Regions from separate parts of the Oceanobacillus caeni genome, predicted to be linked through region 3. Evidence: riboswitches for the same ligand, from Rfam matches in the RefSeq annotation. Region 3 holds a riboswitch; each other region holds the start of a gene.
What was found. A riboswitch is a leader RNA that binds a small molecule or an ion and turns the genes downstream of it on or off. The one in region 3 is predicted to bind S-adenosylmethionine.
Positions count from the first base shown of each region.

Region 1: linked by a shared signal. The riboswitch ahead of ACFQ18_RS05840 (5-methyltetrahydropteroyltriglutamate--homocysteine S-methyltransferase) and the one ahead of ACFQ18_RS00365 (methionine ABC transporter ATP-binding protein) in region 3 are both predicted to bind S-adenosylmethionine.
Region 2: linked by a shared signal. The riboswitch ahead of ACFQ18_RS13950 (YezD family protein) and the one ahead of ACFQ18_RS00365 (methionine ABC transporter ATP-binding protein) in region 3 are both predicted to bind S-adenosylmethionine.

Region 1 is NZ_JBHTKV010000005.1:99,573-101,776, forward strand. It holds gene ACFQ18_RS05835 (2,3-butanediol dehydrogenase) at 1-344, opposite strand, end outside; SAM riboswitch class I at 607-706, shown strand; partial or broken gene ACFQ18_RS05840 (5-methyltetrahydropteroyltriglutamate--homocysteine S-methyltransferase) at 902-2,022, shown strand; gene ACFQ18_RS05845 (GntT/GntP/DsdX family permease) at 2,112-2,204, opposite strand, start outside.
Region 2 is NZ_JBHTKV010000022.1:15,585-17,788, reverse strand. It holds gene ACFQ18_RS13955 (efflux RND transporter periplasmic adaptor subunit) at 1-331, opposite strand, end outside; gene ACFQ18_RS13950 (YezD family protein) at 756-902, opposite strand; SAM riboswitch class I at 1,250-1,353, opposite strand; gene ptsG (glucose-specific PTS transporter subunit IIBC) at 1,554-2,204, opposite strand, start outside.
Region 3 is NZ_JBHTKV010000001.1:70,737-72,940, forward strand. It holds gene ACFQ18_RS00360 (methionine ABC transporter permease) at 1-299, opposite strand, end outside; gene ACFQ18_RS00365 (methionine ABC transporter ATP-binding protein) at 289-1,329, opposite strand; SAM riboswitch class I at 1,480-1,594, opposite strand; gene ACFQ18_RS00370 (thioredoxin family protein) at 1,800-2,114, opposite strand; gene ACFQ18_RS00375 (toprim domain-containing protein) at 2,155-2,204, opposite strand, start outside.

The DNA of each region.
Region 1 (2,204 bases), on a different contig from region 3:
CTATTTCTGCATAGATGATAGTTACCTTCACGACATTCTTTACATTCCCCGCAACGAATATTCGGTTCAATACAAACTCGATCGCCTACGCTTAAAGATGTTACGTCACTTCCAACCTCCGTAACTGTCCCACTAAATTCATGGCCCAATGTAAGTGGAGCTTGTCTTTTGGTTAATGGATGTTCTTCTGTAGGAATGCCAATGAAATGTGAATATGCATGCAAATCAGAACCGCAAATACCTGTCCAAGCAACTTCTACTTTAACATCCTTTGTGCCTACTTCTTTAATCTCTACATCTTCCACTCGCACGTCTTTTTCAGCATAAATTCTTGCTGCTTTCATCAGACTCACTCTCCTGCTGTTTAATTAGATTCATTTACAAAAGCCAGAGTTTCACATCTCTTGGATACGTAATTCTCTTATAGTTCTATTTACCCAACAATCTAGGATAATTGGTATATTCCACTCTGTCTATGAGTCTATTATACTACTCTCTTTTTTTAAGACATACTTTCTTGACCATTAAAGAAACTTAATCGCCCCCCGACCATTGACATTCAATGAATATACAGGTAATTTAATAATAATAACTGAATTTATAATTTTCTTATTTAGAGAGATGGAGGGACTGGCCCTAAGATATCTCAGCAACAGACATTTTTGTACTGTGCTAATTCCAGTAGCGTGAGGCTTGAAGATAAGAAGAGTAATTATCTCTGATACGAATCTCTTCTTTATTTAAGAGGGGATTTTTTTGGCAGGTAGGAAAGTATAAAATCTTTCCCGTCTGCATAAGTGCAACTAAGCCATCCGCCCAAAGGCTTGGCGGATGCCAAGTTTTCTAATACCCTAAAAAGCAAAACAAACAGAATAAATTCATTTTAGAGGGGTTGTACAAATTGATTAATTCCACTATTAAAGCGCCATTTAAAGCAGACCATGTAGGAAGCTTTTTGCGTCCACAAGCACTTAAAGATGCAAGGGCACAATATCAGGAAGGCCAAATAACGAAGGAAGAATTACGTTCCATAGAAGATATGGAGATTGCTAAAATTGTTGAAAAGCAAAAGGAAATAGGTCTGACGACAGTTACGGATGGCGAGTTTAGGAGAAGATGGTGGCACTTAGATTTCATAAGAGCCATTGAAGGGATTCGCGTTTATGAAATAGACATACAAGGCGCATTTAATGGAGCGATGAAAAAAGCAGAAGCATATACCGTTGATTCGAAATTAAAATTCCCGAAAAACCATCCATTTTTAGAGGATTTCGCGTATTTGAATAGGATAGCCGGTGACCATGTTGCAAAATTACAATCCCCGGGCCTAATATGATTTTCTATTCAGGTGTTGTTGGAAGTGAGCCTTATTTAAGTAACCCTTCTTATCCTTCACTCGATGATGCGGCTAAAGATATTGTTAACGTATATCAAGATGCCATTCAGGCTTTTTATGAAGCGGGATGTCGCTATTTACAATTAGATGATACAAGCTGGGGTGCACTATTCAGTGATGCTTTCCGAGATAAGATAAAAGCACAAGGATTCGATCCAGATGAACTAGTGAAGAAATTTGCTGATATTACCGTTGAAGCCGTAGCCAACAAACCAGAGGATATGGCAATTACGATTCATATTTGTCGTGGGAATTTTAAATCCTCCTGGTTATATCAAGGCGGGTATGAGCCAATAGCAAAAGAATTATTTTCCCGTGTTAATGTAGATGCCTTTTTCTTAGAGTATGATAATGAGCGATCTGGAGATTTTTCACCATTACGATTCATTAAAGATCAACATGTTGTATTAGGTCTAATCACATCTAAGACTCCTGAACTCGAAGATGAAAATGAAATCAAAAGTAGAATAGAAAAAGCAACGAAATATGTGGATATTAATCAACTTTGTCTTAGCCCACAATGTGGTTTTGCCTCTACGGAAGAAGGAAACATCCTAACAGAAGAAGAACAATGGAATAAACTACGCCATGTTGTTCAAATTGCTAAAGATGTTTGGGGAGAATAGACTTGTACATATAAACTATAAAAATCTCGGTTACGAAAAGATAACCGAGGTTTTTGATGTTATTCATAGAATATTAGTTTAATTGTAGTTTAAACAAAAATATCTAAAACTAATACTAGTCCAAATGCAACAAACGAAAGGATGGTTTCCATTACTGTCCATGTTTTGAACGTTTCCTTTAC
Region 2 (2,204 bases), on a different contig from region 3:
AATCATCTGTCAATTCATATTCAAATAGTTTAGTGCCCTCTTTTACTTCTTCTCCCTCTGAAACAAAAATTTCCTTAACCGTACCTTTCTCCGGATCAGGGAATACCTTTTCCATCTTTTCTGCCTCTACCTTACCGGAAAAAGCAGTATATAAAGACATATCTTCGTTCATTTCCATTAGAAGTTCTACTTTTTCCCCATACGGCTCGAACTCCTCATTACCAAAAGCAGCAATTGCTGAACGCTGTAACAAGAATAAACCAGTTCCCCCTGAAAGCAGAAGTATTACAACACCAATACTCACCCAAATCCAAATTTTTTTCTTCGACATATCTTTCTCCCTAACTTGTAATATTTTTGTAAAAAAATCGTAATACTGATAACAATATTATAGTATCTAACCAAAGTTTGGCAATATATTTTTGGAACTTTACTAAAGTTTTTACAAAAATCTACATGGTATTCTAAGGCAGCGCGAAGCCACGGTGCCTCATATCTCCTAAAATAATTTTTAGAAGTAAGAACAAAGGCGCAAGCGCCCGTATAACGACGTCCGGAGGTGAAGGAAGTCTAGCTACGGCTTTAGCGCTGAAACCGGACGTGGCCTATTCTGAATAAGTATCCACATGCAGCAAATTTTATAATTTCCTAACAACAAAAAAACACTTAGTAAACATAGATAAATTCAATGTTTACTAAGTGCCTATATATACTCTTCCCAGCTGCCCCATAGCCCCTTCACAACATCAAGTACCTTAAGAACGATTTTTCGTTAAGGAAAAACGTTTTTTCTCGGTTGTGTCTATTTGTGTAATCTTTCCATCATGGACTGTAATGACTACTGATCCATATTCTAATTCTTTTAATGCAGTTAAAATATGATTGAGTTGTACATCATCAATCTTATCCAAACTAGTTTTCCCCCTTTTTCAAGAAATGTCATGAGAAATAAAAAAGACTTCCATTAGTGCGGTTTTCCTTCATCCTCCACTGATAGTTAGTTGCACTTATCGGACCTTTACGTGCATGATCTCCCAACTACCTTCTTTGTTCCCTGGAAGTTTAAGGTGGGTGTCTTGCTGCTCGTTTAGGTGGATAAATGGCATACTCTTTAAACTTCTGTTTTCTTCTATTACATGATTTCCTAAATGAAGAGCTTAAACATTGAATGCCTTTGGTAGCCCAATCAGCATTAAAAAACCCAATTCTGAAGAAGAAAAGGGGTGAAACAACAAGGTTCACTTTGCTCTTCTTATCTATCAAGTTAAATACTTGCTGGAATTGGCACAGTACTATTGTAAGTCTGTTGCCGAGGCTTCGTTGGGCCAGTCCCTCCACCTCTCTATATAAGTTACTAATCCTAGTGGTTTAATTGTATTTATTAGTTTACCTAGTATTTTTTGAAATGTCAATCACCTTTTTAAACTATTTTTTTATTTTATGGCTTCAGGTTAATTGGAGCCTGCAACAAATATAAGAAAAGACGGTTTCTACAGAATACACTCTATAGAAACCGTCTTTGTTAATGGGAATGGGATCCTGTTCATCCCAATTTATCCTTCAATTTTTATAATGTTTTCTTCTTCTCGTTCAACATTTCCTTGTTTCTCGATAATAACCTTTTCACCGTCTTTAAGGTTTGTGAATACAATTGGTGTAATCGTTGATTTCGCATGATCACCAATATATTGTAGATCCGCTTTTAATAGAGGTTGTCCAGTTTTTACCACATCTCCCTCTTTTATTAACATTTCAAAGCCTTCCCCATGAAGATTCACGGTATCAAGCCCGACATGAATGAGAATTTCTCTTCCACCCTCGGATTTAATCCCAAGTGCATGTTTGGTAGGGAATGCATTAAGAATGGTTCCATTAACAGGTGATACAATCAATCCTTCCTCTGGCTTAATTGCAAATCCATCACCCATCATTTTTCCGGCAAATACTTGGTCTGGAACCTCTGTGATCGGAACAATCTCCCCTTTAATTGGAGAAATAAAGGCTTCATCCACTATTTCATTTTGTAAGGCTTCCGGATTAACTTCCTCGATTTGTTGTGTTATTTCTGACTCTTGATTTACCTCTTTTGCTGGACGAGGTTTTTTCCCAGACATAATATCTTGCATTTGTCCTTTAATAATCTCAGAACGCGGACCAAAGATAGCCTGAATATTATTACCAACTTCAAGGACACCAGCAGCGCC
Region 3 (2,204 bases):
CCGATGATCAAGGCTGGTAAAGCAGCAGTAGGTCCCCGAACCGTTCCTACAAGAAAATTCGTAAATGGGAAAAGTAATAGTATTAATATGATAAACGGAATAGCTCTAAAGACATTGACAATACTCGCAACGATAACGTTAAAAGTTGTATTTTCCCAAATTGCATCTTTAGATGTTAAGTATAAAAGTAAACCAAGGATAATACCTATAATAGCTGTACCAATAAGTGCGATAATAGTCATATAAAAGGTTTCATAAGTTGCAGTCCATATATCTTCCATCTTTATATTAGTCAGCATTACGTATAACCTCCACTTCTACTGAGGTTTCATGGTGAATGAATTCAATCGCATTACTAATATCTTTTTCATTACCTATAAATTGCGTAATTAATGTTCCAAATCCACCTGTTTGTGTCTGCGTAATTTTACCTTGCAAAATATTAATGTCAATTGGGAATTTCTTCGCTAATTGACTTATTAAAGTCTGATTTGTTGACTCTCCGATAAAACGCAAACGTAATAGAACACCGTCATGGTTTACATTATGTAACAGATTCTCAATATCTTCTGTTTCATCTTCAGAACCCGGCTCCATTAACTGAGCTACGAATTTTTTCGTCACAGGTTGTTTTGGATGAGAGAAAACATCAAGGACATCACCTTGCTCCACGATTTTCCCTTTTTCCATTACGGCAACCCTATTACAAATTTTACGAATCACATTCATTTCATGAGTAATCAAAATGACTGTGAGACCAAGCTTCTGGTTAATGTCGACTAATAAATCTAAAATAGCATTGGTTGTTTCTGGATCTAGTGCCGAAGTTGCCTCATCACAAAGCAATACTTTCGGATTGTTTGCTAATGCACGTGCTATCCCAACACGTTGCTTTTGACCTCCACTTAATTGAGAAGGGTATGCTTTTTCTCTACCAGATAACCCTACTAAGTCAATTAATTCTTGGACTCTTTTTACTCTTTTTTCTTTGGCAACCCCTGCAATTTCAAGTGGAAAAGAGATATTATCTTCAACCGTACGGGACCATAACAAATTGAAGTGTTGGAAAATCATCCCAATTTCCTTTCGTGCGGAGCGCAACTCATTCTTAGTTAATGAGGTGATTTCTTGTTTATCAATAATAACATTTCCTTCAGTTGGTTCCTCCAGGCGGTTTAGTAGTCGTACGAATGTACTTTTTCCAGCACCACTGTAGCCTATGACACCAAAAATCTCACCATTCTTTATATCAAGGGTTAAATCATCTACCGCTGTTAATTTCTTATTGTCTGATGTATAAACCTTACGTAACCCTTTAATTGAAATCAAAACGAATCCTCCTTCATTCAACTAGAATCTCTTTTAGTATACGACATCTAGCATTGGAAATACTTGCAATAATCGATACAAATGTATACTAAAATAAAAAACGTCTTTCTGAACATGAGAACAGAAAGACGCTTACTATGTCATTCCATTCTCTCATCTTTCAAAGCAATATGCTTTGCAGGAATTAGCACCTTTTTCAAACAACATTGTTTGAAGGTTGCCGCGGTTTCTTCAGGCCTTGTCCCTCCACCGCTCTTGATAAGAGATTGATAGCTTACTAGTATAATATTAAAACCATGATAGCACTATGCCCTTAGGTTTGTCAAATAACGAAGCAAAGTTACATATCCCCTTAGGAAACTTGGCATGTCGTCAAGCTTTTTAAGAGAATGCCTTAGTTAACTCAGACAGATAGGAGAGTATTTTCTGTCCTACCGATCAAAAATAAACCTGCTTTTGTCGATTTCACTTCAGTTATTTCCAAATAACTCTGGCTTATACTGAATTAAATAACGATAAATATTTCCTGTGGACCTAAAAGCATAGATTTTTTCTTTTATTTGATTTTCTTCTTTAATAAGTAAACATGGAACACTTTCAATCTTGTTGTCATACATAAATTCTGGAAAATACGATGCATTCATTTCATAAAAAATGGTTTCTTTATGAACAGATTCGATTTTTTCTAACATCGTTCTTGCTACACTACATGTTCCGCAAAAAGGGGTGTATATATATAATAGATATCTTTCTTCATTTAATGCTTGTTCTGTTATTTCTTGCAATGAAACCACCCTATACCGATTAAATTGAACGAATAATCATTTAAAATTCTTTTATTAAGAATAAAGGGTTAACTGAGAAATGTTTACCAA